Regions from separate parts of the Janibacter sp. YB324 genome, predicted to be linked through region 3. Evidence: riboswitches for the same ligand, from Rfam matches in the RefSeq annotation. Region 3 holds a riboswitch; each other region holds the start of a gene.
What was found. Region 3 has a riboswitch for S-adenosylmethionine ahead of H7A72_RS05720 (homoserine O-acetyltransferase). Riboswitches for the same ligand answer to the same signal wherever they lie in the genome.

Region 1 (10,319 bases), 230 kb from region 3:
ACGACCTCGATGGCCACGGCCCCCGGCGGCAGCAGCCGCTGCCAGGCCCGCAGCCGCTCACGGGCGACGTCGGGCCGGCGGGCGAGCAGCGCGGCACCGACGTCGGAGGTCGGGCCGAGCAGGAGCAGCAGCGGGGCCGGCTCGTCGGGCCCCGGCGCCGCCGCGTGCCGGGCGAGCATCGCCGCGGTCGCGACGGCCTCGCCGCGCTCACCCGTGAGGTGCACCTCGCTGACGAGCCGGCACAGCCGTGCCCAGCCGACCCCGTGCGGCACCCCGGCACCCGCCCCGCGGGCGAGGACGGTGACGCGCGGGTGCCTCGGGTCGACCTCGGCTCCCCCGCGCACCGGGGTCCGCCGCCGGTCCGGGGCGCGCCCGCCACCGTCGACGGCGAGATCGACCCCGAGCACCGGGGCGATGCCCGCGGCGGTCGCGGCCCGGACGAAGCGCACCGCCCCGTAGAGCCCGTCGCGGTCGGTGAGGGCGAGCGCCGGCTGCCCGAGCTCCGCGGCCCGGGCCACGAGGTCCTCCGGTGTCGTCGTGCCGTGCCGAAGGGAGAATCCCGACGCCACGTGCAGGTGGGCGAAGCTCACCCGGCCTCCCCCCTTCGCCGCATGTCCTCGAGGTCGCGCGAAGGGGGGATGGCGACGAGGTCGGCGGTGACCCGGACCGGGGGCAGGCCGAGCACGCCGGAGACGATCCGCACGAAGTCCTCCCCCTGGCGGAGCAGGTCGTCGACCTCCCGGACCGACATCGGCCCGGACGCCCCGTGGCCGGGGAGGGAGCCCCCTTCGGGCAGGACGGTCGCGAAGAAGTCCGCCCACTCGGTCAGCTCGGGCGCGACCCGCGGCAGCAGGCGCCACACGTCGACCGGGCCGTGACCCCGCGGGCCGGCCAGGTCACGGACGGTGAGGACCGCCGCGGCGGCACGCAGCACCGCGACCCGGGTGCCGGCGCTGCGGGCGGCGACCGAGCGAGCCATGTGCGCGCCGGACAGGCTCTCGCCGGCGGCGGTGAGCAGGTCGAGCGCGGCGTCGAGCCGCTCGGGGTGCAGGACGGGGACGGCCACCACGACGACCGCCTCAGTCCTGGGTCCGCAGGAGCTGCCACCCGGCGGACCCGCCCGACGCGACCTCGCCGTCGACACCGAGGTCGTAGACCCCCGGCGCACCGGCCCGGCCGCGCTGCGCGCTCACCCGCCACACCTCGCGGGCGAGCGGCACCTGCGCCAGCGCCCCCTCGCCCGAGCGCCACCACGCGTGCCGCTCCTGCCAGTGGTCGACGACCTCCGTCACCCGGTAGAGCCGCCCCCTCCAGAGGAACTGCTCGGGGACCGCACCACCGACCGGTCGCGGGTCGCCCACCCGCACCTCGATGGCCTCCTCGACGAGCCTGACCATGACCACTCCCTTCGCTCGAACACCTGTTCGAACACAGTACGCCGGGGGGCCGACACCCCGTCAACCCGGTCGACGTAGGCTGGTCACGACCCGGTGATCCGACCACGGAGCACCGACACCACCGCCCCCTTCGTCACTGGAGCCCACGTGCCGCACCCGTTGGACCGGGCCGACCTGCGCTCGCGGGTCCAGACCCGCATCGACGTCGAGCTCGACCGCTGGGCCGACGAACTCGCCGAGATCGGGCCCGACGTCGTCGACCTCACCGACCCCGTCCGGGCCCTGCTGCAGGGCGGCAAGCGGCTGCGGGCCGGCTTCGCCTACTGGGGCTGGCGGGCCGCCGGCCGCGACGACCACGAGGGCGCGATCGCGCTGGCGGCGGCGATGGAGCTCTTCCAGGCCGCCGCTCTGGTCCACGACGACGTCATGGACGACAGCGAGACCCGCCGCGGGGCCCCGGCGATGCACCGGGCCCTCGCCCGCGCGCACTCCGAGCGCGCCTGGCACGGCGACCCCGAGCGCTTCGGCACCGCCGGCGCGATCCTCGCCGGCAACCTCTGCCTCGGCTGGTGCGACGACCTCTTCGCCGACTCCGGCCTGCCGCCCGAGTCGCTCACCGCGGCCCGACCGGTCTTCGAGCGGATGCGCGGCCAGCTCATGGGCGGCCAGTTCCTCGACATCGTCACCTCGATGCGGCCGTGGCACGGCCTCGCCGACGACGAGCGCATCGAGTGGGCCCGCAAGGTGATCCGCTACAAGAGCGCGAAGTACTCCATCGAGCACCCGCTGCTCATCGGCGCGACCGCCGGCGGCGCCTCCGCCGCCGACCTCGACGCGCTCTCCCGCTACGGCCTGGCGCTCGGCGAGGCCTTCCAGCTGCGCGACGACGTACTCGGCGTCTTCGGCGACCCCGAGGTCACCGGCAAGCCCGCGGGCGACGACCTGCGCGAGGGCAAGCGCACCGTGCTCATCGCCCGGGCCCTCGCCGGCGCCGACGACGTGACGACAACCCGCATCGACCAGTGGCTCGGCGCTCCCGACCTGGGCACCGACGAGGTCGAGGCCTTCCGTGAGCTGCTCGTGGCCACCGGCGCGCTCGAGGGTGTCGAGCAGGACATCGCCGCGGGGGCACAGGTCGCCCGCGAGGCCCTCGCCGCGGCGGTCGGCGTCGGCGGCGAGGCCCGTGAGGTGCTCGCCGAGCTCATCGACGCGACGACGGCCCGCAGCACCTGAGGCCTACGCCTCCTCCATCGCCCGGCGGCGCACCTCGGTCTTGAAGCCGGCACGGATCGCCGCGATCGGCGTCGGCCCGCCGGGCAGGGTCTCGTCGTGGGCAAACATCCACTCGACGATCTCCTCGTCGTCGAAGGCATTGTCCGACAGCACGGTGAAGGTCCCCGCGAGCTCGGGCAGCGGCCCGTCCTCGCCGAGGAAGTCCACCGGCACCGACAGCACCTTGCGCTCCCCGCGGCGCACCGCGACGAGCTGGCGCTCGTCGAGCATCCGGCGCACGTCGCTCAGACGCACGTCGAGCCTCTCGGCCACGTCGGGGAGGGTCAGCCAGTCGATCTGCGCAGGGGTCTCGTCCACGCCCGACAGTGTGTCAGCCGCTCCCCGAGATCCCGCGCGAAGGGGGCGCGTCGCCGTTCATCCGGCCTCCTGAGGAGATCTTCGGTACCGTCGGTGCCGAATCAACATACGTCACACCAGTCACACGCACCCCATGCCACCGGGCGTCCCCTGCGCCCCGTACATCGGAGTCCCCCTTGGTCCTTCCGCTCATCGTCCCCGTCCCGGCCACTCCCGTGGCCCCGGCGATCGACCTGACCGCCGAGACCACCACGCACGTCACCTCCTCCGCCGGGTCGCGCCACCACACCGTGCGCTCCGGCGAGACGGTCTACGACATCGCCGCGCGCTACCGCGTCTCCCCCGCCGCCCTGCTCTCCCGCAACGGCCTGTCCTCGAGCGACTTCATCCACCCCGGCCAGAAGCTCACGGTGCCCGGCCGCGCATCGGGCGGGTCCTCCCCTTCGTCCTCGGCCAAGCCCGCCCGCTCCGGGGCGACCCGCGGCTACACCGTCCGCAGCGGTGACACCCTCTCCGGCATCGCCGCCCGCCACGGCATGAGCGTCGACCGGCTGCGCAGCCTCAACAACCTGGAACGGGGCTTCATCCACCCCGGCCAGCAGCTGCGCGTCACCGGCACCGCCGCCAAGCCCGCCAAGCGGGCCACGAGCCGACCCGCCGCGACGGGGTCGCACACCGTGCGCTCCGGCGAGACGCTCTCCGGCATCGCCGCCCGCCACGACATGAGCGTCACCCGCCTGGCCAAGCTCAACGACCTGAGCACCCGCGACTTCATCCACCCGGGCAGCACGCTCAAGGTCACCGGCTCCTCGAGCCCGGCGAAGAAGGCATCGCGACCGGCGAAGAAGAACAACACCTTCGCCGGTCGCACCTACGCCGACCACATCGTCGACGCCGCCGACCGCAACCGCTCGACCCTGGCCGCCCGCTCGGTGCCCAGCCGCGACGCGACCAAGGACAAGATCACCCGGATCTCCCGCCAGCACGGCGTCGACCCCTCCCTGGCCCTGGCGATCTCCTACCAGGAGTCCGGCTGGGACCAGCGTCGGGTCTCCGTCGCCAACGCCGTCGGCGCGATGCAGGTCATCCCGAGCTCCGGCGAGTGGGCCTCGCAGATGGCCGGGCGCGACCTCGACCTGCTCGACACCGACGACAACATCACCGCCGGCGTCCTGCTCCTCAAGGTCCTCACCCAGCAGGCCGACACGACCTCCGAGGCCATCGCCGGCTACTACCAGGGCCTCGCCTCGGTGGAGAGCAACGGCATGTACGGCGACACCCAGCAGTACGTCGCCAACGTCAAGGCACTCCGAAGCCGGATGTGACGGGCTGACGCAGGGGGCGAACCTAGACTTTGGGCGTGACCACCGCATCCACGCACCCGCTCGTCGGCGATCTCGTCGACGGTCGCTACCGCGTGCTGCGCCACCTCGCCGACGGCGGGATGGCCACGGTGCTGCTCGCCACCGACACCCGGCTCGACCGGGAGGTCGCGCTCAAGGTCATGCGCCCAGACCTCGCGGCCGACGAGACCTTCGTCTCCCGCTTCCGCCGCGAGGCCCGCTCCGCCGCGCGGCTGAGCCACCCCAACGTCGTGCCCGTCTTCGACCAGGGCGAGGACGGCGGCCAGGTCTTCCTCGCGATGGAGTACGTCGAGGGACGCACCGCGCGTGCGGTGGTCGACACCGAGGGCGCGCTCACCGTCCGTGCCGCGCTCGACGTCCTCGAGCCGGTGCTCACCGGTCTGGCGGCCGCCCACGAGGCCGGCTACATCCACCGCGACGTCAAGCCCGAGAACATCCTCATCCCCGAGCGGGGCGCGATCAAGGTCGCCGACTTCGGCCTGGCCCGGGCCGTCACCTCGCAGACGACCACCGCCGAGGACGGGGTGCTCTTCGGCACGGTCGCCTACCTCTCCCCCGAGCAGGTCGAGCGCGGCATCGCCGACGCCCGCAGCGACGTCTACGCCGCCGGGCTGATCCTCTTCGAGCTGCTCACCGGGCAGCGGGCGATCGACGGCGAGTCGCCGATCCACGTCGCCTTCCGGCACGTCCACGGCTCGGTGCCGCGCCCCTCCGAGCGGGTCGAGGACCTGCCGGGCGAGCTCGACGACCTCGTCGCCCTGGCCACCGCGCGCGACCCCGACGAGCGCCCCCGTGACGCGGGCGCCTACCTCGCCGAGCTGCAGCGGGTGCGCGCCGGCCTGACGCCCCAGGAGCTCGACCGTCGACCGCACGTCGTCGCCGGAGGAGCCGCGGCCACGGCCTCGCCGCAGGGCCGGCCGGCGGGTGGCGCAGCGGCCACCGTCGCCCACCCACGCCCCGAGCGCACGCGCGCGATCGACACCGGTGCCGCGGGTGCAGCAGCAGGTGGCGCCGGCGCAGCGGGTGGCGCCTCGACCACTGCAGCGGAGCCCCCTTCGTCCCGGCGGGGGTGGCGCCGCGCGCTCGTCGCACTCCTGCTCGTCGTGGCGCTCGCCGCCGGCGGTGGCTGGTGGTGGACCCAGGAGGGCCCGGGCAGCACGGTTGTCGTGCCCGACGTCACCGGCCTCTCCCGCGCCGACGCGGAAGCCAGCCTCACGCAGGACGGCGACCTGGGCTACGTCGAGTCCTCGGCCTTCGACGAGCAGGTGCCCAAGGGCGAGGTCATCACGTCCAACCCGCCGACCGGCACCGAGCTGTCGAAGGGGTCCGACGTCACCGTCGTCGTGTCCAAGGGGCCCGAGCGCTACGAGGTCCCTGACCTCACCGGCCGCACCGCCGCCCAGGCCAGGACCACGCTCGAGCGACGCACCCTGACGGTCGGTGCGACGACGCAGGCCTGGGACGACGACGTCGCCAAGGGCCGCATCGTCTCGACGACGCCCGCCCCCGGCACCGAGGTCAAGCGCGACGCCAAGGTCGCCCTCGTCGTCTCCAAGGGCCCCGAGCCGGTGGCCGTGCCGACGGTGACCGGTCAGGGCGCCGAGGCGGCGACCGGCGCGATCGAGGAGGCCGGGCTCGAGGTCACCCGCGCCGACGACGCCTACTCGACGAGCGTGCCCAAGGGCTCGGTCATCAGCCAGTCCCCGAGCAGCGGCATGCTCCTGCCAGGTGAGACCGTGACGATCACCGTCTCCAAGGGCCCGGAGATGGTCGCCGTCCCGTCGGTCGAGGGCCTGAGCCGCTCCGCGGCGACGACCAAGCTGGAGGCCGCGGGCTTCAAGGTCGCGGTCCAGACCTTCCTCGGTGGGCCGCTCGACGAGGTGCGCGCCTCACGCCCGAGCGGCGGCACCGCCCCCAAGGGCTCGACGGTCACGATCCTCGTCGTCTGACGCACTCAGGTGGTCGCCCGACGAAGGGAGTCAGACCGCCGGCGCGTAGTGCGAGGCGTCCCCCGTGATCGAGCGGCTGCGCTCGCCGTCGATGCCGACGGGCACCTCACGGCGACGGTGACCCGCTCGAGACGGCGGGGCAGCCCGTCGTAGTTGTCCGGCGCGTAGCGCTGGGTGATCTGGTGGTCGAAGATGACGAGCTGGTCGGGCTCCCAGACGACCCGGACGACATTTTCCGGGCGGGTGACATAGCTCTGGAGGAGGCACAGGATGTCCCGGCTCGCGGTCTTCGACAGCCCGACGAAGCGGGAGACGAAGCCACCGAGGTAGAGGCCCCGCTCCCCCGTGCGGGGTGGTTGGCGGATCGACGGTCGACGAAGGGAGGCTCGTCGCCGGTGGTGGGAGTGCTGGGTCGCCGGGGGTCTGCATTGCCGTAGGGCAATGCAGGTTCAGGTCGGCCGGGCTTCGCATTGCCGTAGGGCAATGCAGGTTCAGGTCAGCGACAGAGGGCGCTGTTGACCCGCAGGAGGTCGACGTGGCGCCGCAGCGCCGGACGCAGCGACCGCGGTGCGGTCGTGACGGTGGTGCTCATGGGTGTCCGTCCTGTCATGAGGCCGGTGAGTGCCTCGCGCTTGCTCCGGCCACGACGACCGGAGCCAGGTCCTCACCCGGAGCACCCCACCGCGAGTGGAGGGTTGCCGCCCAGCAAGCCGGGGCTTGACGCTGGATCTCGTGACCTGAAGAAGAACCTACGCAGATCCATCTCCTACTGCAAAGGAAGGAGTTAACTGTCTCGCCATCCGGACCTCTCGAGTCCCCTTGCCCCGCAACGGGGCCCGGCTGACTCGACAGGTGGTTGTGTGGTCAACCGGTAGCGCCGGGTGCCGGCAGCGCCCCATGAGCGTCGCCGGTGCCCAGGGCTACCGGTTCAACACACAACCATCAGCACCACGAAGGGAGTGCCGCAGCGAGCGCGACGAAGGGTGGGGTCGACGCGAATCAAGAAAAAGTCCGGACTGCCTGCGCCCCCATGAGAGGCAGACCACGCGGTCCGGACTTTTCCCCAGCGTCGACCCCACCCTTCGGCGGGCACCCCGGTCTTCGACAGGACGGGCGAGAGGGACTCAGCCCTCGCTGAGCATCTCCGCGGTGAGGAAGGCCAGCTCCAGACTCTGCTGGTGGTTCAGGCGCGGGTCGCAGACGCTCTCGTAGCGCTTGTTGAGGTCCTCGTCGAGGATGCGCTCGGCGCCGCCGAGGCACTCGGTGACGTCGTTACCGGTGAGCTCGACGTGCAGGCCGCCCGGGACGGTACCCAGGGAGCGGTGCACCTCGAAGAAGCCACGGACCTCGTCGACGACGTCCTCGAAGTCGCGCGTCTTGAAGCCGGACGCGGACTCGAAGGTGTTGCCGTGCATCGGGTCGCAGATCCAGGTGATCATCGCCCCGGAGTCGCGGACCTTTTCGACGATGGCCGGCATGGCCTCGCGGATCCGGCCGGCCCCCATGCGGGTGATGAAGGTCAGGCGGCCGGGCTCACGCTGCGGGTCGAGCAGGTCGATGATCCGCAGCAGCTCGTCGGGGTCGGCCTTGTCGGAGACCTTCATGCCGATGGGGTTGCGGATCCGGCTGACGAAGTCGAGGTGCGCGTGGTCGATCTGCCGGGTGCGCTCGCCGATCCACAGGAAGTGCCCCGAGGTGTCGTAGAGGTTGCCGGTGCGCGAGTCGACGCGCGTCATCGGCCGCTCGTAGTCGAGCAGCAGCGCCTCGTGGGCGGACCAGAACTCGGTGGCCCGCATGGCCTCGAAGTCGACACCGCAGGCGGCCATGAAGCGCATCGCCTTGTCGATCTCGCGGGCCAGGCCCTCGTAGCGCCGGTTGGCGGCGTTGGAGACGAAGCCGACGTTCCAGTCGTGGACGCGCCGCAGGTCGGCGAAGCCGCCCTGGGTGAAGGCGCGCACGAGGTTCAGCGTCGCGGCGCTCGTGTGGTAGCCGCGCAGCAGGCGCTGCGGGTCCGGCTCGCGCGACTCGGGGGTGAAGGCGAAGTCGTTGACCATGTCGCCGCGGTAGGCGGGCAGGGTCACGCCGTCACGGGTCTCGGTGTCCTTGCTCCGCGGCTTGGCGAACTGCCCCGCCATGCGGCCCATCTTGACGACCGGCATGCCGGCGCCGTAGGTGAGGACGGCGGCCATCTGGAGCACGGTCTTGATCCGGTCGCGGATGTTGTCGGCGGTGGCGTGGACGAAGGTCTCGGCGCAGTCACCGCCCTGTAGGACGAAGGCCTCGCCGACCGACGCCGCGGCCATCCGGTCGCGCAGGTCGTCGCACTCGCCGGCGAAGACGAGCGGCGGATAGGTCGCCAGGCTCGCCACGGTCTCGTCGAGGGCGGCGCGGTCGGGCCAGCTCGGCTGCTGGGCGGCCGGCAGGTCGCTGTCGATGGTTGCGGCGGTCATGGGCGCAGGGACTGCAGTGGTCACCCGTCAAGGATAGGCCGCGACCCTCTTCGCCCCGGCACCCGTCCAGCCACAGGACGAAGGGAGGTCACTCCGGCTGGTCGAGGCCGCGGCTGATGGCGAAGCGGGTCAGCTCGACGCGGTTGTGCAGGTGGAGCTTGCCGAGGATGTTCTGCACGTGGTTTTGCACGGTGCGGTGGGAGATGACGAGGTCGGCGGCGATCTCCTTGGCCGTCATGCCCATGGCGACGTAGCGCAGGATCTCGGTCTCGCGCTCGGTGAGCTCGGGCACCGGCGAGGCCGACTCCTCCTCGGCCACGGCAGGTGCGGTGCGGGCCCGGCTGCGCATCTCGCGGAACTCGCCGAGCACCAGCCCGGCGAGCCCCGGGGTGAAGACGGCCTCCCCCGCCCCGGTGGCCATCACGGCGTCGCGGATCTCCTGCGGCGAGGCGGACTTGACGAGGTAGCCGCTCGCGCCGGCCTTGACCGCGGCGAGGACGTCGTGCTCCTCGCCGCTCGCGGAGAGGATGAGCACCTTGGTCGTCAGGTCGTTGATCGCCGTGCACACCTCGTCACCGCGCAGTTGCGGCAGGTTGAGGTCGAGCACGAGCACGTCGGGAGTGGTCGCCCGGGTGCGCCGGACGGTCGACGGGCCGTCGGCCGCGGTGCCGACGACCTCGAAGCCGGCGTCCTCGAGGTCGCGCACGAGGGCGTCCCGCCACAGCGGGTGGTCGTCGGCGACGAGGACCTTCAGGGGGGCGGTGGGCTCGCTCATGGGGCCGAGCCTGCCATGTCGCCCGTCGGCACGGTGAGCGTGACGGTCGTGCCGCCGGTGCCCGGCGAGCGCCAACTCGCGTCGCCGCCGAGGTCGAGCATGCGGCCGCGGATCGAGCTGCTCGCCCCGAGCCGCCCCTGCTCGGCCGCCTCGACGAGTCGGTCGGGGGCCATCCCCACGCCGTTGTCGCGGACGACGACCTCGAGACCGGTCTCGTCGGCGTCGAGCAGCACCCAGGCCTTGGCTCCCGCGCCTGCGTGCCGCTCGACGTTGTCGAGTGCCGCGGCGACGGCGGCCTCGACCTCACGGGCGGTCGCGGCCGGCACGGTGACCGGCCCGGCGGGCAGCACGACGTCGACCCGCGCCGAGCGAAGGGAGGCCAGCCCCGCAGCGAGGTCACGCACCTGCGAGCCGGAGTCCGCGGACGTGGAGGGCGACGAGGCGTCGATGGCCGCCGCCGGCTCGACGCGCGTGATGAGCGTGCGCAGCGAACGTTCCTGGTCCGCGGCGAGGTCGGCCAGGGCCTCCCCTTCGCCCCCGAGCTGACGACCGCGACGGTTGATCATCGCCAGCGCCTGCAGCACGCCGTCGTGGACCTCGCGCCCGATGCGCTCCCGCTCGGCCAGCCGCTCACTGGCCGCGAGAGCCTGCTCGAGACGCTTCTGGCTCTCGCGGGCCAGCTGCACGGCCAGGCCGACGAGGATCCCGAGGATGTAGAGCAGGAAGATGTTGTGCCAGGTCAGCTGGCCGGGGTGCTCGGCCTGGATGAGGTTGGCCGTGGCGATGACGGTGGC
Region 2 (10,319 bases), 930 kb from region 3:
GGTGAAGCCGAAGAGCAGCACGGTGAAGGCGGCGCCGACGGCGAAGAGCTCGTCCTTGGTCACCCAGGTGTCGGCGAACATGTAGGCCACGAGCCCGTAGGCGACGTACATGTAGAAGATCGCGAGCAGCAGGTGCGCGGCAAAGGTGACCGGCACGTTGCTCCGGTCGACCACCGACCACACCTCGAGGACGAAGGCCGGGAAGCCGATGCCCAGCGCCAGCCAGGTGAGGGCCGGGGTGGAGCGCACGACCCAGATGCCGAAGGTCACCGCGAAGAGCGACAGCGAGGTGATGACCGCCCGGCCCCAGTTCTCCGACTCCACCCAGGGCAGCAGCACGATCGCGAAGAGCTGGATGCCGACGAGGATTGCCGAGGGCTGCTTGCGCACGACGGCGGCCCAGTAACGGACCCCCGTCGGCCGCCTGTCGAGCTCGTACCAGACCTTCGTCATGGGGCAACCTTAGACTCGCGCTGTGCTCGTCGCCCCATTGCTGCTGCCGCCGCTCGTCGCCGCCCTCCTGCTGGTCGTGAGCGGGGTCGCCAAGGTCCGTCACCCCGAGGAGACGCGCAGCGCATTCGGCGAGCTGCGCCTGCCGCGGGCCGTCACCCGCTCCCCCGCCCCGGTCCTGCTGCCGTGGGCCGAGATCGTGCTCGCGGTGGCGATCGTCGTCACGCCGCCCCCCTTCGCGCTGGCCGTCTCGGTCGTGGTGTTGGCGCTCTTCGTCGCCTACCTGGTGGTGATCGTGCGTGCGCTGGGGTTCGGCTACCCGGTGACCTGCAGCTGCTTCGGCCGGCTCGGGCTGGGTGAGGTCACGCGCCGGACCGCGCTGCGCAATGTGCTGCTCGTCGTCGTCGCCGCCCTCGGCGTGTGGTCGGCCACGGCCGACAACTCTGTCGCGGCCCGCCTCCTCGATGCCTCGGCACAGACCTGGGTCTGGCTGGGTCTGGTCGTGCTGACCGTTGCCGTGGTCGTCGTCACCTTCGGCGGGGCGAAGGGGGGTCCGCTCACCCGCGAGCCGGTCACCGCTGACAGCGCGGACTCCGGAGAGGAGGCTGACTACGAGCGCCAGCCGATCCCCTTCGCCGTGCTGGAGACCGAGGACGGGCAGACGGTGACGATGCACGAGCTGACCAGCTCGGGGGCGGTGCTCCTGCTCTTCCTCTCCCCGTCGTGCGGCTCCTGCCTGCCGGTCATCGAGCGGTTGCCGGAGTGGGACGCCGGGCTCGGGCCGGTCTCCCTGCGGGCCGTGGTGTGGTCTCCCCTCGACGAGGCCGTGGCCGCCCAGCCCCACCTCGCCGGTCGCGTCCTGCGCGACCCCGACGCGATCACTGCCCGGATCTTCCGGGTCGGCACCCCGGGCGCGGTGCTGCTGGGTGCCGACGGAGCGCTCGCTGGCGGGCCGGTGCAGGGCGCCGAGGTCCTCGACTTCTACGAGGACGTGCGGGCCGAGCTCGTCGAGGCGGGCGTCGTGGATGACGGGCCCGTCGCCCCGGACGGGTCCGCCACGACGGACGAGTCGGTCAGCGACGGTCGGTGAGCGACCAGGCGTCCTCGTCGTCGTCCTCGGTCCACTCCTCGACGACCTCGGTCCCGATCGGGTCCGCCGCGTAGCGGTCGTGCGTGGCGGCCGGTGAGCCCTCGCGCAGGTCGATGACGTCGGTGTCGGTCGAGACGCCTTGGGCGGCGGGAGCCGCGTCGTCCTCGTCGGCATCCACCTCGGCGACCGGCTCCTCCGCGGCCGGCGGCTCCTCGCCCTTCATCAGGGCCAGGGTCGTCGGCAGGTCCTCGGGCGTGATGAGCACGTCGCGGGCCTTGGAGCCCTCGGAGGGGCCGACGACGCCGCGCGACTCGAGCAGGTCCATGAGCCGGCCGGCCTTGGCGAAGCCGACCCGCAGCTTGCGCTGGAGCATCGACGTCGAGCCGAACTGGGTCGTGACGACGAGCTCGGTCGCCTGGAGCAGCACGTCCAGGTCGTCGCCGATGTCCTCGTCGATCTGCTTCTTGGGCGTCTCGGGCGCGACGTCCTCGCGGTAGGTCGGCTTGAGCTGGCCGGTGACGTGACCGACGACCTGCTCGATCTCCGACTCGGTGACCCAGGCGCCCTGGACACGCATCGGCTTCGACTTGCCCATGGGTAGGAAGAGCGCGTCACCCTGACCCAGCAGCTTTTCGGCGCCGGGCTGGTCGAGCACGACGCGGGAGTCGGCGAGCGACGAGGTGGCGAAGGCCATGCGCGAGGGGACGTTGGCCTTGATCAGACCGGTGACGACGTCGACCGAGGGGCGTTGGGTCGCGAGCACCAGGTGGATGCCGGCCGCACGTGCCAGCTGGGTGATGCGCACGATGGAGTCCTCGACGTCGCGGGGCGCGACCATCATCAGGTCGGCGAGCTCGTCAACGATGACGAGGAGGTAGGGGTAGGGCTGGATGACCCGCTCGCTGCCGGGGATCGGCTCGACCTTGCCCGCCTTGACGGCCTTGTTGTAGTCGTCGACGTGCTTGTAGCCGAAGGTCGCCAGGTCGTCGTAGCGCATATCCATCTCGCGCACGACCCACTGCAGGGCCTCGGCCGCCTTCTTGGCGTTGGTGATGATCGGGGTGATGAGGTGCGGGATGCCCTCGTAGGCCGTCAGCTCCACCCGCTTGGGGTCGACGAGCACCATGCGCACCTCGTCGGGCGTGGCCCGCATGAGGATCGAGGTGATCATCGAGTTGACGAAGGACGACTTGCCGGAGCCCGTGGCGCCGGCGACGAGGATGTGCGGCATCTTCGCGAGGTTGGCGATGACGTAGCCGCCCTCGACGTCCTTGCCGACACCCATGACCATCGGGTGCTCGTTGTTGCGGGCGACGTCGGAGCGCAGGACGTCGCCGAGGCAGACCATCTCCTTGTCGGCATTGGGGATCTCGATGCCGATGGCCGACTTGCCGGGGATGGGGCTGAGGATGCGTACGTCGGCCGAGGCGACGGCGTAGGCGATGTTCTTCGACAGCGCGGTGACCCGCTCGACCTTGACACCGGGCCCGAGCTCGACGACGTAGCGGGTGACGGTCGGGCCGCGGTGGAAGCCGGTGACCTGGGCGTCGATGCCGAACTCGTCGAGGACGCCCGTGAGCGACTCGACGACCTTGTCGTTGGCCGCGGAGCGCTCCTTGTGCGGTGCGCCGGGCTTGAGGTACTGGCTGTCGGGCAGCGTGTAGGTGACGTCGCCGGCGAGGGCGAGCTGCTCGACACGCTGCGGCAGCTGGGTCGTCGGCGGCGGCTGCAGCTCGGTCTTGCCGCTGGGGACCGGCGCGACGGCCGGATTCTTCGTCGGGCGCTTCTCGCCCGGGCGCGGCCCGCCGGCCTCGGGCTGCGGGGTCTCGGTCGTCTCCTCGACGTCGGCGGCGGGTGCCGCCGACTTCTTGCGACGGCCCTTGCCGACCGGCTGCACGACGGCGGCCTGGTCGTAGGCGGTGTCGCCGTCTCGCTCCCCGGACTGCTCCTCGTCGGGGTCGATGGCGCGTCGGCGCCGGGCGCGGGTGACCGCCGCCTTGGCCGCATCGTGGCGGGCGTCGACGTCGGCTGCGGTGACGTGGCTCGGCACCTCACCGGTGAAGGCGGCGCGCACGTAGGCCAGCCGCTGCGGCACCTCGTGCAGCGGGGTGCCGGTGAGCAGCAGGAGGGCGAAGAGCCCCAGCAGGACGAGCAGGATCGTCGCCGGCCACTCGGTCACGGCCGTCGACAGCGGGTCGGAGGCGAGGAAGCCGACGATGCCCCCGGCGTCACGCATCGGGCCCGCGCCGTCGGGCGGCTGCGGGATGTCCTTGGCGATGTGCGTCAGGCCCGAGGCCGCGAAGAGCAGCATGACGCTGCCGAAGCCCAGCCGGGCGTCGGAGGCGGGCTCGCTCGCCGAGCGCAGCAGACGCACGCCGAGCAGGAGCAGGACGATCGGCAGCGCGTAGGCGACCCGGCCGAAGGTGCCCGCAGCCACCGCGTGCACGACGTCGCCGAAGGCGCCGCTGAGGCCCCACCACTCGCGCACGGCGACGACGAGCGCCAGCGCCAGCGCCAGGAAGCCCCAGCCGTCTCGGCGGTGCTCGGGCTCGATCTGGCTCGCGCTGGTGCCGATGCGGCGCACCCCGGAGCCGGTCGCGTGGGCGACACCCATCCAGGTGCGCTGGACCGCGGCGACGGGCAGGGGCAGACCCCCACCGGACGCGGGCTTGCGGGAGGAGGTCCTCCCCTTCGCGCTGCTCTTGGCGGGTGCCTTGCGACCCGACGGGCGGGTGGAGCCCTTGGGTCGGGAGCTGGCGCCCTTGCTGCGCGAGGTGGTCGACGGACGAGTGGCCATGTTCCGCAGGGTAGGCGAAAGCACCCTCTGACACACGCGTCACACGCGCACCACCGGCCACGGATCACAGCGGATAACCTCGCCCCGTGGACACCCGGACCCTCGTCGTCGTGCTCGCCGCGACCGTGTTCGGCACCCTCGCGTGGCGGTGGCTGCGCGCCGGCCACTACCGCCGCGATGACGAAGGGGGTCCCCTCCCCCGCCATCTCTGGGTCCCGGCGCTCGCTCCCTTCGTCGGGCTGGTCGTCGCGCTCGGCCTCGCCGACCGGCACTGGACGACGCTGCTGGCGCCGCTCGCCCTCGCCGCGGCCGGGCTCGTGCTCGCCGCGATCGACGCCGACGTGCACCGCCTGCCCAATGCCATCACCCTGCCGCTCGTGCCGGTCCAGGGGGTGCTCCTCACCGTCGCGTCGGCCGTGACCGGCGACTGGGGCGCCCTCTCCCGCGCGGGTCTCGCCGCCGTCCTCGTCGGGGGCGGGACCGTGCTGCTCGCCTTCGTCCTCTTCGGACGCTCGATCGGGATGGGCGATGCCAAGCTCATGGTCTCGATCGCCCCGACGCTCGCCTGGCTCGGCTGGAGCCAGCTGGTCGTGGGTATCTGGCTCGGCTTCGTCATCGGCGGGATCGCCGCTCTCGCACTGCTGCTCACGCGCAAGGCATCGCGCACGACGCAGCTCGCCTTCGGCCCCTACCTCGTGGCCGGCGCGGTCCTCGCGCTCGCCCTGGCCTGACGTCCACGAACCGAGACACGGCCGGCCGGGGCTCGACAGCGGCCTCCGGACGTGGGCTATGGTCTTGACCCAAGGTCACGAGTACCAGCGACAAGCCCCGGCTAGCTGGTCGGCAACCCTCCTCCGCGGTGGGGTGCTCCGGGTGACGACCTGGCCGGCGACAGACCGTCGCCCGGCAAGCGCGGACTCACGGTCGCCACCTGGGTCCCCGAAGGACCAGGAGCACCGTCATGACCATCTCCGACCTGCACCGCACGACCACCGCCCTGCCGCAGCTCGTCTCCGAGGGGCTGAGCTACCGCGACGAGGACGGCTCGAGCGTCGAGTACGCCCACCTCGACCACGGCGCGACGACGCCCGCCTTCCGGGCGGTCGCCGACGAGGTCGCCGCCGCGGCCGTCACCTACTCCTCGGTGCACCGGGGCGCCGGCTTCGCCTCCCGCGTGACCAGCTCGCGCTACGAGGCCGCTCGCGAAGCCGTCGCAGCCTTCGTCTGCGCCCGCACCGACGACCACGTCGTCTTCACCCGCAACACGACCGACTCCTTCAACCTGCTCGCGCGGGCGCTGCCCGCGGGCACCAAGGTCTTCGTCTTCGCCTCCGAGCACCACGCGGCACTGCTGCCGTGGGGTGACGCGCTGCGCCTGCCGGTGCCGCACAGCCACGACGAGGCCGTCGCCCTGCTCGAGCAGGCCCTGCGCAACCACCCGGCCGAGCACCGGCTCGTCGTCGCCACGGGCGCGTCCAACGTCACCGGCGAGCACTGGCCGATCGAGCGCCTCGCGGCGCTGGCCCACGAGCACGACGCGCGCTTCGCCCTCGACGCCGCGCAGGTCGTCCCGCACCGCCGGGTCGACATCGACGCCCTGGGCATCGACTACGTGGCCTTCTCCGGGCACAAGATCTACGCCCCCTTCGGTGCCGGCGTGCTCGTCGGGCGCAGCGACTGGCTCGACGCCGCGACCCCCTACCTCGCCGGAGGCGGGGCCACCGCCCGCGTCGGCCTGGACGAGACCGAGTGGACCTGTGGCCCCGCGCGCCACGAGGCCGGCTCCCCCAATGTCCTGGGCGCCGTCGCCCTGGCCACGGCCTGCGAGATCATCACCGAGCACGAGCAGGCGATCGTCGACCACGAGCAGGCGCTGCGCATCCGCCTGCTCGCCGGACTGCAGCAGATCCCCGGTGTGCACGTGCACTCGCTCTTCGGTGGTGGCGACGCCGCGCCCGTCGCCACGATCACCGTCGACGGCCACGACAGCAGCGAGGTCGCCCGCGTCCTCGGCGACGACCACGGCATCGGCGTGCGCGACGGCAAGTTCTGCGCGCACCTGCTCGTCGACGACCTCCTCGCGGAGCACGAGCAGGACACCGCCGTGCGGATCAGCGCCGGTCTGGGCACCACGACCGAGCACATCGACCGACTCCTCGGCGTCCTGCGCGCCCTGTGACCCTCCTCGGGTAGGGCGAAGGGGGACCCGGCAGGCCCCCTTCGCCCCGGCGTCCTCAGGCCTCGACGACCACCGGGATGATCATCGGGCGTCGGCGGATCTTGCCGCCGACCCAGCCACCGACGGCACGGCGCACGACCTGCTGCAGCTGGTGGGTGTCGGTCGTGCCCTTGCGGGCCGCCTCGTCGAGCGCCGCGATGATCTTGGGCTCGACCTGGGTGAAGATCTCGTCGTCCTCGGCGAAGCCGCGGGCGGTGATCTCCGGACCGGCGATGACCTTGCCGGTCGAGGAGTCGACGACGACCATGACGGAGATGAAGCCCTCGTCGCGCAGGATGCGACGGTCCTTGAGCAGCTCCTCGGTCGCACCCCCGACGCTCGAACCGTCGACGTAGACGTAGCCGCAGGGCACTGCCCCGGTGATGCGCGCGCGACCGTCGACGAGATCGACGACGACGCCGTCCTCGGCCAGCACGACGTGGTCGGGGTCGACGCCCGTCTGGATCGCCAGGTCGGCGTTGGCGACGAGGTGCCGCCACTCGCCGTGGACCGGCATGACATTGCGCGGCTTGACGATGTTGTAGCAATAGAGCAGCTCGCCCGCGCTGGCGTGACCGGAGACGTGCACCTTGGCGTTGCCCTTGTGCACGACGTCGGCGCCCAGCCGCATGAGGCCGTTGATGACCCGGTAGACGGCATTTTCGTTGCCGGGGATCAGGCTCGAGGCGAGCAGCACCGTGTCGCCGTCGCCGACGTCGATGCGGTGGTCGCGGTTGGCCATGCGCGACAGAGCGGCCATGGGCTCGCCCTGGCTGCCCGTGCAGATGAGCACGACCTCGTCGTCGGGGTAGTTGTCGAGCTTCTTGACGTCGACGAGGACCCGGTCGGGCACCTTGAGGTAGCCCAGGTCGGCGGCGATGCCCATGTTGCGCACCATCGAGCGACCGACCATCGCGACCTTGCGGCCATTGCGCTCGGCGGCGTCGAGGACCTGCTGGACGCGGTGCACGTGGCTGGAGAAGCAGGCGACGATGATCCGACGCTGGGCATTGCGGAAGACGGTGTCGATCGCCGGCCCGATCTCGCGCTCGGGGGTGGTGAAGCCGGGGACCTCGGCATTGGTCGAGTCGGTGAGGAAGAGGTCGACCCCCTCCTCGCCGACCCGGGCGAAGGCCCGCAGGTCGGTCAGCCGACGGTCGAGCGGCAGCTGGTCCATCTTGAAGTCGCCCGTGTGCAGCAGGGTGCCGCCCTCGGTGCGCACGAAGACCGCCAGCGCGTCGGGGATCGAGTGGTTGACCGCGATGAACTCGCAGTCGAAGACGCCGAAGCTCTCGCGCCCGCCCTCCTTGACCCCGAGGGTGAAGGGCTTGATCCGGTGCTCCTTGAGCTTGGCCTCGATGAGGGCGAGCGTGAGCATCGAGCCGACGAGCGGGATGTCGGGCTTGTGCTTGAGCAGGTAGGGCACGGCGCCGATGTGGTCCTCGTGGCCGTGGGTGAGGACGATCGCCTGCACGTCGTCGAGCCGGTCGAGGATGTACTCGAAGTCGGGCAGGATCAGGTCGACGCCCGGCTGATGGTCCTCGGGGAAGAGCACGCCGCAGTCGATGATGAGCAGCTGCCCCTGGTGCTCGACGACGGCCATGTTTCGGCCGACCTCGCCGAGACCGCCGAGCGCGACGACGCGCAGGGCTCCGTCGGCGAGCGGTGGCGGCAGCTCGAGGTCGGGGTGCGGGTGGCTCATGCGGCACCTCCGATCCCGGACGCGGCCAGACCGGCGCGGACGATCTCGAGGTGCTCGGCCGGCCCCTCGACGTAGGGCAGACGCACGGTGGCGTGGGAGATGACCCCGAGCTCGACGAGCGCGGCCTTGGCCATGATGGCGCCTTGCGACGTCGACATCAGGGCATTGGTCACGGGGATCAGGCGGTGGTGGATCTCGCGGGCGGTCGCCAGGTCACCGGCGTCGACGGCGGCGATCATGTCGGCGTAGTCGCGGCCGGCGACGTGGCCGACGACCGAGACGATGCCGTGGGCGCCCTGGGCGAGGTGGGCGAGGTTGTGCTCGTCGGCACCGGAGTACCAGAGCAGGTCGGTCGCGGCCATGACCTCGGAGGCGGCCCACAGGTCGCCCTTGGCGTCCTTGACGCCGAGGATCCGGTCGTGGTCGGCGAGCGCGATGAGCGTCTCCACGGCGAAGGGGGTCGCGGTGCGCCCGGGGATGTCGTAGAGGAGGATCGGCAGCTTCGCCGCGTCGGCGATGGCGCGCGTGTGGGCCAGCAGCCCGGCCTGGGTCGGCTTGTTGTAGTAGGGCGAGACGACGAGCAGCGCGTCGGCGCCGGCACGGGTCGCCGCGGCCGCCATCTCGATGGCGTGGGCGGTGTTGTTGGACCCGACACCCGCGGTCACCGCGAGCCGGTCACCCGCGGCGCGCTTGACGGTCTCGACCATCGCGATGCTCTCGGCGGAGCTGAGCGTCGGGGACTCGCCCGTGGTGCCGTTGACGACGACACCGTCGTGTCCGGTGGCGATGAGGTGCTCGACGACGGCGGCGACGCCCTGTGCGTCCACCGCGCCGTCTGGGGTCATGGGCGTCACCATCGCGGTGACCACCCGTCCGAAGGGGGAAGTCGTCATGCGGTCAGCGTAGCCGTCGGTGGTGGCGTCTATCGTGGCGCCATGCGTCAGTACCTCGACCTCCTCGAGCACGTCCGGGACCACGGCGTGGACAAGTCCGACCGCACCGGCACGGGCACCCGGAGCGTCTTCGGCCACCAGATGCGCTTCGACCTGTCGGAGGGCTTCCCGGTCCTCACGACGAAGAAGCTGCACCTGCGCTCGATCATCGGTGAGCTGCTGTGGTTCCTGCGCGGCGACACCAACGTGCGCTGGCTCCAGGAGCGCGGCATCAGCATCTGGGACGAGTGGGCCGACGAGCAGGGTGAGCTCGGCCCGGTCTACGGGCACCAGTGGCGCTCCTGGCCGACCCCCGACGGCGGCACGATCGACCAGATCGAGCGGGTCGTCGAGGGGCTGCGGACCAACCCCGACAGCCGACGGCACATCGTCTCGGCGTGGAACGTCGCCGAGATCGACTCGATGGCGCTGCCGCCGTGCCACACGATGTTCCAGTTCTACGTCACCCCGGCGGGCGAAGGGGGCCGCCCCCGGCTGTCGTGCCAGCTCTACCAGCGCAGCGCCGACATCTTCCTGGGCGTCCCCTTCAACATCGCCTCCTACGCCCTGCTGACGATGATGGTCGCCCAGCAGGTCGACATGGACCCGGGCGAGTTCGTCCACACGCTCGGCGACGCCCACCTCTACAGCAACCATCTCGACCAGGCCGACGAGCAGCTGACCCGATCCCCCGGGCCGCTGCCGCGGATGGAGATCACCCGGCGCGACTCGATCGACGCCTACGAGCTCGAGGACTTCACCCTCGTCGGCTACGAGGCTGCGCCGTCGATCAAGGCACCGATCGCCGTATGAGCCTCGCCCGACGCGTCCCCGACGAGCTGCGCGGCCGGGTCCCGCTCATCGCCGCGGCCTACGCCGTGATGACCCGCGAGGGCGCCTCGGGCACCGAGGTGCTCCTCCAGCTGCGGCAGGGCACCGGGTTCATGGACGGCTGGTGGGCCTGCGGGGCGGCCGGGCACGTCGAGGACGCGAGCGCCCCGAGCGAGGCCCTGCGCCTCGAGGTCCTCGAGGAGCTCGGTGTGCACGTCGGGGCCGCGACGCCCCTCACGATGCTCCAGCGCACGAGCGCAGCGGGCCGGCTCGAGCAGCGGGCCGACTTCTTCTTCCAC
Region 3 (10,319 bases):
GCTCGTCAGCTCGGTCGACACGGGCGGCATCGCCTGGGCCCTCGGCGACGACGGCACGGCCGCGGTCCAGCGCACTCCCGGGACCTACTCGGCGACCTACACCGAGCTCGCCCCCGAGGAAGAGGACTTCGACCAGCCGACCGGCGAACCCATCGACCCGCTCGCCCAGAGCGACTCCTACCTCACCCTCGACCCCGGGTCGGCGCAGGAGATCGGAGACCTCGTCGACGAGGTCGTCCCGCACGACGCCACTCCCCTGCGCAGCGCCCAGGCCATCCAGGAGTACCTGCGCGGCAGCGAGTTCACCTACAGCCTCGACCTGCCCTCGTCGCAGGGGCGCGACCCGATCGTCGCCTTCCTCGACCACAAGACCGGCTACTGCCAGCAGTTCGCCGTGACCATGACGCTCATGGCCCGGGCGCGCGGGATCCCCGCCCGCGTCGCCGTCGGCTTCCTCCCCGGCCGCCTGACCAGTGGCGACGAGCGCGTCGTGCGGGTCAGCGACGCCCACGCCTGGCCCGAGCTGTACTTCGAGGGGGTGGGCTGGACGCGCTTCGAGCCGACGCCCGGCTCACGTGCTGCGTCGACGCCCGGCTACACGATCGACACCTCCGACGCGAGCGCCGGCACCGACACCTCGACCTCGTCCGACGAGACGACGAGCTCCTCGACCCGCCCCGACGACCAGCAGGAGGACGTCGCGGTCCCAGAGGCCGCGACCGCGCCCGACGAGGGTCGCCCCGCCTGGGTCACCGCGCTGCTCTGGCTGCTCGGCATCGCCGCCGTGCTGGCGATCATGCCGCTGTCGGCGCTCGTGGCCCGTCGCCGCTCCCGCCGCTCGGCCGTCGACGACGCCGAGCGGGTCGAGCGCGAGTGGCACGAGCTGATCACCCAGCTCGACGACCTCGGGCTGCGCCCACCGGTCGGCGCGACCCCGCGGCAGACCGGCGCCTGGCTCAGCCGGCGCCTGCACCTCGAGGGCGAGCCGCAGGAGCAGCTCGACCACGTCGTCGCCACCCTCGAGCGCGCCCGCTACGCCCCGCCCGGAGCCGACCTGCCCGACATCTCCCACGAGGTCGGCGGGGTCGTCGACGAGGTCCGCTCCGGCCGGCAGCGCTCGCGACAGGTCCGCTCGGTGCTGTGGCCCCAGGACGGCGTCGACGCGTGGCGCGCGTTTGGCCGCTCGCTCCTGCGCCGCCTGCCCCGTCGCCGCTGACTCCCCTTCGCCCCGGAGGTCGCCGAGAGGATCAGTCGAGGTAGTCGCGCAGAACCTGCGAGCGGCTCGGGTGACGCAGCTTGCTCATCGTCTTGGACTCGATCTGACGGATGCGCTCACGCGTCACGCCGTAGACCTTGCCGATCTCGTCGAGCGTCTTGGGCTGACCGTCGGTCAGGCCGAAGCGCATCGAGACCACGCCGGCCTCGCGCTCGCTGAGCGTGTCGAGGACCGAGTGCAGCTGCTCCTGCAGGAGCGTGAAGCTCACCGCGTCGGCCGGCACGACCGCCTCGGAGTCCTCGATGAGGTCACCGAACTCGGAGTCGCCGTCCTCGCCGAGCGGGGTGTGCAGCGAGATCGGCTCGCGGCCGTACTTCTGGACCTCGACGACCTTTTCGGGGGTCATGTCGAGCTCCTTGGCCAGCTCCTCCGGGGTGGGCTCACGACCCAGGTCCTGGAGCATCTGACGCTGCACACGGGCGAGCTTGTTGATGACCTCGACCATGTGCACCGGGATGCGGATGGTGCGGGCCTGGTCGGCCATGGCGCGGGTGATGGCCTGACGGATCCACCACGTCGCGTAGGTCGAGAACTTGTAGCCCTTGGTGTAGTCGAACTTCTCGACCGCACGGATCAGACCGAGGTTGCCCTCCTGGATCAGGTCGAGGAAGAGCATGCCGCGGCCGGTGTAGCGCTTGGCGAGCGAGACGACGAGACGCAGGTTGGCCTCGAGCAGGTGGTTCTTGGCGTTCTTGCCGTCCTGGGCGATCCACCACAACTCGCGCTTGAACTTCATCTCGATCTTCTCGCCGGAGGCGAGCTTCTCCTCGGCGAAGAGGCCGGCCTCGATGCGCTTGGCCAGCTCGACCTCCTGCTCGGCGTTGAGGAGGGCGACCTTGCCGATCTGCTTGAGGTAGTCCTTGACCGGGTCGGCGGTGGCGCCGGCCGTCACGACCTGCTGCGCGGGAGCGTCGTCCTCGTCGTCGTTGCTGATCGTGAAGCCGGACTTCTCGTCCTGCTCCGTCTCGGGCTTGGCCTTGGCCTCCGGCTCCTCGCCGAGGACCTCGTCCTCACCGGGTGCCGGCTCCTCGGCCGTGGTGGTCGTCGGGTTGGCCGCGGCCTTCTTCGCGGCAGCCTTCTTCGCGGCGGCCTGCTTGGCGGGTGCGGCCTGCTTCACCGGGGCGGCGGCCGCGGCTGCCGTGGCGGTGGAGGCGGCCTTCTTCGCCGCGGTCTTCTTCGCCGGGGCAGCCTTCTTCGCGGGGGCGGCGGCCTTCTTCGTGGCCGTCTTCTTCGCCGCGGTCTTGCTCGCCGCCTTCTTGGCGGGGGTCTTCTTGGCCGTCTTCTTCGCCGGAGTGGACTCTGGCACCTGAACCTCGATTCCCTGTTCGCCCAGCGCGCGCAGGACGACCCGCCCCCGACTGGGGCTGATCTTGGCCTCGCCGAACGCGGCCTGTAGCTGATCGCTGGTGATGGATCCGGTCGTGCGGCCCTTCAGGACGAGCTCCTGCAGCGAGGGATGCGAGAACTCCTTGGGGAGGGAGCCCTGCGTCTCGACGGACCGTGGGGACACAGCAGTCACCAACAACCTTTCGTCACGGAGGATTCCGCCGGGACGAAGGGAGTGGCGTGACCCCGTCTGACCCGACTCGCCCGGTCGCTGTGCGCTGGGCTCGTGACCATTATAAAACGCGTGGCCGTCGGGTGCCGCCACCAGGGGCGGTCGGAGGGTCTCAGCGGGCCTTGACCGCCAGCACGTCGCAGGGCGCGTCGAGCAGCACACGCTGAGCATTGGACCCGAGGATCAGCTTGCCGACGGGGGTGCGACGACGCAGGCCGATGATGATCAGGCTGGCGTCGGTCTCCTCGGCGACGACGATGAGGTCCTCGGCCGGCTCCTTGCCTCGGACGAGGCCACGGACCTCGCCGTCGACACCCGCCTCCTCCATGCGGGAACGCACCTGCTTGAGATCGTCCTCGTTCTTGCGGGCGGTGTCACCGCTCAGGCCCACGCCACCACGGTCGGAGTGGATGACGACGAGCTTGTCGTTGCGCAGGCGGCACTCCTCGAAGGCGCGCTCGAGAGCGGCCTCGCCCTCCTTGGTCGACACGTACCCCACGACGATGGTCATCGCTCGCTCCTCGTCACAACTCGGCTGATGGACTACCTGGGCCAGACGCTACACCGCGGCCCCGTGACCTGTCTCACTCCGGCACCGGTGTCGTCGGCGTGTCCCGATCAGTCGCCGCGCAGCACGTCCCGGAGCAGCTCGGCCACCTGGTCGACCTCGGTGAGGAAACCGTCGTGACCGACCGCCGAGGAGATCGTGCGCAGCTGCGTCCCGGGACGTGCCGCGACGACCTCGTGCGACAGCCGCGGCGGGTAGAGCCGGTCGGAGTCGACCGGCGCGACGACGAGTCGACCGGTGAAGTCCTGCAGCGCCGCGGACATCCCCCCACGGTCCCGGCCGAGGTCGTGGGAGTTCATCGCCTCGGAGAGCACCGCGTAGGAGTTGGCGTCGAAGCGGCGCGCGAGCTTGCCGCCGTGGTGGTCGAGGTAGCTCTCGACCGTGTAGCGCGGGCGGCCCTCGGGCCCGGCGGGCTCGTCCTGGACCCGTCGGTCGAAGCGCTCGTGCAGCTCGAGCTCGCTGCGGTAGGTGATGTGGGCGATGCGGCGGGCGATGGCCAGCCCGGCCTCGGGGCCCTGCGGGTGGTCGTAGTAGTCACCCCCGGCGAACCACGGGTCGTTGCGGATCGCGAGGATCTGCGCCTGGCTCCACCCGATCTGCTCCGCGGTGGCGTAGCCGCCGGTCGCCAGGGCGATCGCCGTGCCGACGCGCTCGGGGTGGCTCGCGACCCACTCGAGCGTGCGCATGCCCCCCATCGACCCGCCGATGACGGTGTGCCAGCGCTCGATGCCCAGGACGTCGGCGAGCCGCGCCTCGGCCGCGACCTGGTCACGGATGGTGAGGCGCGGGAAGCGACTGCCCCACGGCCGGCCGTCGGGCGCGGCACTGCCCGGCCCGGTGCTGCCCTGGCAACCACCGAGGACGTTGATCGCGATGACGAAGTAGTCGTCGTCGAGCGGCGCGCCCTGCCCGATGAGACCCGGCCACCAGCCGGCCGTCGGGTGACCGGGACCGGCCTCGCCGACGACGTGGCTGTCACCGGTGAGCGCGTGCTCGACGAGCACGGCGTTGTCGCGCTCGGGACGCAGGCGCCCCCAGGTCTCGTAGGCCAGCACGACGTCGGGCAGGGACTCGCCCGACTCCAGCTCCAGCCGCCCGATCGAGACGAAGCGTCGCTCGCCCGGGTGGTCGCCGTCGCGCCACAGCGCGGTGCTCGCGGGGGGTGTGGTCGTCACGCTCACGGAGTGCTCCCGAAGTGTCTCGCCTTGCCACGTCGCCTCGACGCGGCCCGGTCATCACCCGGGGCACCCCGTCGCGAGGAGGGTTGCCGGCCAGCAAGCCGGGGCTTGACGCTGGCACTCATGACCTGCCGACAACTCTAACGTCACGAGGCGCGCCCGATCGAGTCGCGTCCGGGCTGCGGACCCTCGGCCGGGGGCAGGGCCCACGGACGCACCCCCGTGGCCAGCAGACGGAGCATGAGGTCGGCCAGCCGGTGCTCGGGGTCGATCTCGAGGGCCCGCTCGAGGCAGATGCCGGTGATCGTGCCGTCACCGGCCCACCAGGCGAGGTGCGCCACGGTGACGAGCACCGTGGGCGTGAGCGGCTGCGGCAGGAGCCGGGCGAGCTCGACGAGCCGACCACGGACGACGAGCAGCTCGTCCGACCAATCCCCTGCCTGCGGCAGCTCGTCGTCGCCCTCCCAGCAGTCGACCCAGGGGCACTCCGCCGCCGCGTCGAGGGCGAGCCAGCCGACCTCGAGCGGCACGTCGTCGAGCGAGAAGAACCCCGGCGCGAGCACGGCCATCAACGCGTCGCGCCACTGGACGTCGAGCAGCGAGCCGCCCAGCACGGCCAGCTCGGCATCGGGCAGGTCACCGACCGGTCGCGCGCTGCGCCGCGGGTCGAGCACGTGGGACCACAGCGCGGCGAGCTCGTCGTCGTCGACCGGCACGGGCTCGCCCGACACGATGACCTGCGCCACCCCCTCGGCGCGCGTCTCGTCCGTCGGCGGCACGACGGTGGCGACCAGCTCCTCACGACTGGCGAGCGGCCGCACCCCGGCCATGACGAAGGGGGCGACCGCCGGCACCTCCTCGGGCCGCGGGAGCGCGCGCACCTGCGGCGGGCAGCACCCGTCGTCGCACCCCGGGACCCAGCACCGGCCGTCGCGCACGACGACGTGGTCAGGGACGGCGAGACCGGCCGCCAGGGCCGCCGAGGTGACGGCCGCGCGGACGGGGCGGGAGCCCCCTTCGTCGTCCTCGAAGGCGAGCACCACGACCCCCTGCGCCCGCTCGCGGACCATGATCGCGATGCTGTGCTCGGCGAGGGCGGCGCAGGCCCGGGGGTCGTCGACGAGGTCGAGGCGCTGGACCATCCCGAGCCGCCGACCGTGCAAGGCGGCGAGGACGAGGGATGGACCCGGGTGGTAACCGAGCTGGTAGGGCACGAGGACGGCGAGCTCGGAGGCGTCGCGGGGGCTGGCGGTCGGTGTCATGCCCCGACCATGCCGAGCGGCCCGCCCCCTCGACAGAGGGGACGGGCCGGCTGTGGACGAGCGGGTGGGCGCCCGCAGGTCTGGGGTCAGTCGGGGACGACGTGCGAGCGCACCGTCGAGCTCCAGGCCTGCTGCTGGCTCCAGGCCTGTTGCTGGGCCCACTGCGCCTGGTGCGCGGCGACACCCTGCTCCCACGCGATGAACTCCTCGGTCTCCTTGACCAGGGTCGCCGCGACCCAGCCGATCACCATGACGTCGTCGAGCAGGCCGAAGGCGAGCAGCAGCCCCTCAGGGACGACGTCGACCGGCGAGACGATGTAGCCGACGCCCGCGAGCATCATCAGCAGCCGCGTCGAGGTCAAGCCGGTGTAGGTGCCGGCCCGCACCGCACGCACCATGCGCGGCACGGCACGCAGCCGCTGGAGCAGGCTCGGCCCACCGGGGCGCGAGGCGCTGCGGACGGCGGACGCGAGATGGACCGCGCTGCGGGCCCGTCGACTCATGACCATCGGGGTCTCCTGACGCTCGGACGCCATCGGATGAGGGCGCTCCCACCCGTCATCAACGACGCGGGTCCGCAGAGGATTCCGCAGGGTCGCCGGGTGCGCCCTGGGTCACCAGGCCATCGGCCCGCTGCTCCCAGAACTGTGCCCCCTCGATCCCGAGCTCACGCGGGTCGAACTGCGGGTCGATGCCCTGCTTCTTCTGGGCGTGGTAGTCCTTGAGCGCCTTGAGCGCCGGGACCTGCAGCAGCAGGATCCCGAGGATGTTCAGCCAAGCCATCGTGCCGACGCCGATGTCACCCAACCCCCACGCGGAGCCGGCGGTCGTCGTCGCGCCGTAGGCGACGGACACGAGGATCAGGGCCTGGAGCGCGCGGATCATGCCCCGACGCACGACGCCGTTGCGGATCTTGCGGGTCAGGTAGGCGAGGTTGACCTCCGCCATGTAGTAGTAGGCGACCATCGTCGTGAAGGCGAAGAAGACGAGCGCCAGCGCGACGAAGCTCGAGCCCCAGCCCGGAGCCAGCGTGTCGAAGCCCGCCTGGACGAAGCCCGGCCCCGGCTCGGTGTCGGTGCCGACCCCACCGACGTAGAGCGTCTCGTCGCCGAAGGTCTCGCCCTTGAAGACGGTGTACATGTCGGTCGAGATGATGATGAAGGCCGTGGCCGTGCACACGAAGAGCGTGTCGATGTAGACCGCGAAGGCCTGCACGAAGCCCTGCTTGGCCGGGTGCGAGACCTCGGCGGCCGCCGCGTGGTGCGGGCCCGTGCCCTGGCCGGCCTCGTTGGAGTAGATGCCGCGCTGGACGCCCCACTTGACCGCCTGGCCGATGATCGCGCCGTAGACGGCGTGTCCGCCGAAGGCTCCGGAGAAGATCTCGCCGAAGACGTGGCCGACCTGGTCGATGTTGACGAAGAAGACGACGAGCGCGAAGAGGATGTAGAGGATCGCCATCGGCGGCACGACGAACGCGGCGAAGGCAGCGATCCGCTTGACGCCACCGATGACGATGAAGGCCAGGGCGATGACCACGCCGATGGCCGTGGCCCACGTCGGCACGCCCCAGGCCGACTCGATGGCCGAGGACATGCCGTTGGCCTGGACTCCCGGCAGGAAGAAACTCATCGCGAAGACGGTGACGACGGCGAAGACGATCGCGTAGACGAGCGAGAGGGTCCTGGCCTTGTGGGCGTAGGCCTTCTCGAAGTAGTAGGCCGGGCCACCGCGGTACTCACCGGTGTCCGGGTCCTTCTCCTTGTAGATCTGGCCCAACGTGGACTCGATGAAGGAGGTCGCGGCCCCGAAGAAGGCCACGGCCCACATCCAGAAGACCGCACCCGGACCACCGAAGGCGATGGCGGTGGCGACGCCGCCGATGTTGCCCATGCCGACGCGGTTGGCCAGCGACATCATCAGCGACTGGAAGGAGGAGGTGCCGTCCTGCGACTTCTCGCCCTTGGTCAGCTGCCGGACCATGTCCGGGATGCCGAGGACCTGCACCAGGCCGGTGCGGACGGTGAAGTAGACACCTGCGACCAGGCACAGCCCGACCAGCGGTATCGACCAGATGAAACCGTTGGCGGAGTCGACGAGTTCGGCGAGTGACATGAGACGAGAGCTCCCTGTGGCGAGTGTCACGGACCCGCGGGAGGCTACCCGACGTCGACGCTCGCCGCCGGGAACTCGGTGCGCACGTGCGCGCCGATCTGCCGCATCAGCCACACGTCCATACCGGCGCCCACGGCACCGCCGACGACCGGCACGGCCTTGCCGAAGCGCGTGAAGACGCCCTTGCCGGCGGTCGAGAGGATGCGGAAGCCGACGGCCTTGTTGACCACCATCAGGGCCGGCCCGGGCAGTCGCTGGGCGGCCATGCCGGCGAGCCGGCCGGTGGGCGCGACGACCCCTGCCTTGGCGAGCAGGTCCTGGGCGTCGGCACCCACGAGGCTGAGCAGGACGGCGGAGCGGATCTCGGGCTGGGCGAGGTCATAGCCGCGCAGTCGGGCCACGGCCGCCGACATCCGGGTCGCCAGGACGTAGAAGCCCAGGACATTGGCCGGAAGGGCGACGACCATGGTCGCGAAGCCGCCGAGGTTGGTGAGGAAGCCGTTGGCACCGGCGAGCTTGAGCGTGTCGCCGACGACCTCGTCGACTGCCTTGTCGACGTCGCCGCCGTGCTTGGCCAGCGCCTTGTCGGCGACCTGCGCCGCGGAGTCGAAGGGGCCGCGACCGTCGATGCCGGTGTCGAGGAGGTTTTCGACGAGCTTGAGCGAGGAGCCGGACAGGCCTTGGCGGCTCTTGGGGTCACGCGCCTGCTCGAGGGCGGTCCGCGTGTCCTGCACCTGCTTCTTCTTGCCGAAGCCGAGTCGGTCGGAGATGAATCCCATGTCGGCATCCTGCCACGGCGAAGGGGGCCCGTCGGTGGACGCGGGTAGCCTCACGCACCGTGGGTGGACAGCAGCCGGGAGCCGTCGTCGTCGGGGTCGACGGTGTGGGTGCGGCGCTCCCCCCGCACGGCGATCCCGTGCTCGCGCGGGACCTCCCTTCGCTCGTCGCCGCCCTCTCCCCCGACGCCCGCTGGGTGACCTGGTCGGCCGCCGCGGTCGCCCCGCTCGTCACCGCCGGCGCCCGTCTGGACCGCACGTGGGACGTCGCCGAGGCGCACCGCCTCGCCCACGGCGGCTGGGCCGCGGGACCCGAGCTGGCGTGGGCCGCCGTCCGCGGCCTCGACCCTGCAACCGCGCCGGCCGCACCGACCGGCGACCTCTTCGACCTGCTCTCCGACGAGCTGCCGGCCGAGCAGCTCGTCCGCGACGACGGCCACCTGCGGGCCGATGCCGTGACCGGGGCGTGGCTGACGACGCCTGAGCGGTGCGCCGCCTTCGCCGACGCGGCCCGGCAGGTCGCCGCCCGTCAGCACGAAGGGATGACCGCTCGCGGTGGTCGTGCGCTCGCCACCGCGCACGCCGAGTCCGCCGCCGCCGTGCTCTGCGTCGAGCTCGAGCAGCACGGGCTGCCGATCGACCGGGCGACCGCCCGCCGTCTGGTGACCGAGGCCGCCGGCGACGAGCCGCACAGCCTCGACGAGGAGCTCGCGGCCCGCACGACCCGCGATGCGCCGGTGCTGGCGGCGCTGCCCGGCACCGGGCACGTCGACCTGCGCAACCCCGCCCAGGTCAAGGCGATGCTCGCCCGCGCCGGGGTCGACGTGCCGTCGACGCGCAAGTGGGTCCTCGAGGCGCACCGGGCCACCCACCCGGTCGTGCCGGCGCTGCTCGAGTGGCGCAAGCGCGAGCGGATCGCGACGACCTACGGCTGGCGGTGGCTGCGCGAGCACGTCGGCGCCGACGACCGGCTGCGTGGCGCGTGGGCGGCCTGCGACGGGGCGGCCGGCCGGATGACCGCCCAGGCGGGGCTTCACAACCTCCCGGCCGAGCTGCGGCCGGCGGTCGCCGCCGACGAGGGCTGGGTCTTCGTGCGGGCCGACCTCGGTCAGGTCGAGCCACGCGTGCTCGCAGCCGTCTCGCGCGACGAGGCCTTCGCGGCCGCCACCCGCGAGGACGACCTCTACGCCCCGGTGGCCCAGCGGCTCGGCGTGGAGCGCTCGGTGGCCAAGATCGCGGTGCTCGCCGCGATGTACGGCCAGCGATCGGGTCCGGCGGCCGAGGCGCTCGCGGGTCTCGAGCGCGAGTACCCCGTCGCGATGGCGCACCTGCAGCGCGCCCAGGACCGCGGGCGGCGCGGTGAGCCGGTGCGCACCTTCGGCGGGCGTCTGGTGCGCACGGACTTCTCGAGCGGCGCGCTCGACGCGGAGGCTCGCGACGGGCTCGCCGCAGCCAGAGGGCGATTCGCCCGCAATGCGGTCATCCAGGGCTCGGCCGCCGAGCTCTTCAAGGCGTGGGCGGCGACGGTGCGGGTCGCGGTGCGCCCGCTGCAGGGGCGGATCGTGCTGTGCCTGCACGACGAGCTGCTC

Region 1: another riboswitch for S-adenosylmethionine. It lies ahead of H7A72_RS06760 (TauD/TfdA dioxygenase family protein); the one in region 3 lies ahead of H7A72_RS05720 (homoserine O-acetyltransferase).
Region 2: another riboswitch for S-adenosylmethionine. It lies ahead of H7A72_RS10215 (aminotransferase class V-fold PLP-dependent enzyme); the one in region 3 lies ahead of H7A72_RS05720 (homoserine O-acetyltransferase).

The regions. Positions count from the first base shown of each region.
Region 1 covers NZ_CP060120.1:1,400,128-1,410,446, reverse strand. The annotation lists gene H7A72_RS06795 (DNA polymerase III subunit alpha) at 1-590, opposite strand, end outside; gene H7A72_RS06790 (SAV_6107 family HEPN domain-containing protein) at 587-1,066, opposite strand; gene H7A72_RS06785 (DUF6504 family protein) at 1,080-1,397, opposite strand; gene H7A72_RS06780 (polyprenyl synthetase family protein) at 1,545-2,630, shown strand; gene H7A72_RS06775 (Rv2175c family DNA-binding protein) at 2,634-2,987, opposite strand; gene H7A72_RS06770 (LysM peptidoglycan-binding domain-containing protein) at 3,164-4,312, shown strand; gene pknB (Stk1 family PASTA domain-containing Ser/Thr kinase) at 4,348-6,300, shown strand; gene H7A72_RS06760 (TauD/TfdA dioxygenase family protein) at 6,306-6,665, opposite strand; SAM riboswitch class IV at 6,924-7,038, opposite strand; gene H7A72_RS06755 (class II 3-deoxy-7-phosphoheptulonate synthase) at 7,425-8,750, opposite strand; gene H7A72_RS06750 (response regulator transcription factor) at 8,839-9,525, opposite strand; gene macS (MacS family sensor histidine kinase) at 9,522-10,319, opposite strand, start outside.
Region 2 covers NZ_CP060120.1:2,102,237-2,112,555, forward strand. The annotation lists gene H7A72_RS10195 (ion channel) at 1-453, opposite strand, end outside; gene H7A72_RS10200 (MauE/DoxX family redox-associated membrane protein) at 476-1,540, shown strand; gene H7A72_RS10205 (DNA translocase FtsK) at 1,524-4,337, opposite strand; gene H7A72_RS10210 (A24 family peptidase) at 4,424-5,068, shown strand; SAM riboswitch class IV at 5,142-5,256, shown strand; gene H7A72_RS10215 (aminotransferase class V-fold PLP-dependent enzyme) at 5,299-6,516, shown strand; gene H7A72_RS10220 (ribonuclease J) at 6,572-8,257, opposite strand; gene dapA (4-hydroxy-tetrahydrodipicolinate synthase) at 8,254-9,150, opposite strand; gene H7A72_RS10230 (thymidylate synthase) at 9,193-10,002, shown strand; gene H7A72_RS10235 (dihydrofolate reductase) at 9,999-10,319, shown strand, end outside.
Region 3 covers NZ_CP060120.1:1,168,457-1,178,775, reverse strand. The annotation lists gene H7A72_RS05735 (DUF3488 and transglutaminase-like domain-containing protein) at 1-1,216, shown strand, start outside; gene H7A72_RS05730 (RNA polymerase sigma factor) at 1,248-2,786, opposite strand; gene H7A72_RS05725 (universal stress protein) at 2,947-3,345, opposite strand; gene H7A72_RS05720 (homoserine O-acetyltransferase) at 3,453-4,583, opposite strand; SAM riboswitch class IV at 4,600-4,709, opposite strand; gene H7A72_RS05715 (DUF4192 domain-containing protein) at 4,727-5,842, opposite strand; gene H7A72_RS05710 (YkvA family protein) at 5,929-6,378, opposite strand; gene H7A72_RS05705 (sodium:alanine symporter family protein) at 6,404-7,954, opposite strand; gene H7A72_RS05700 (hypothetical protein) at 7,999-8,733, opposite strand; gene H7A72_RS05695 (DNA polymerase) at 8,793-10,319, shown strand, end outside.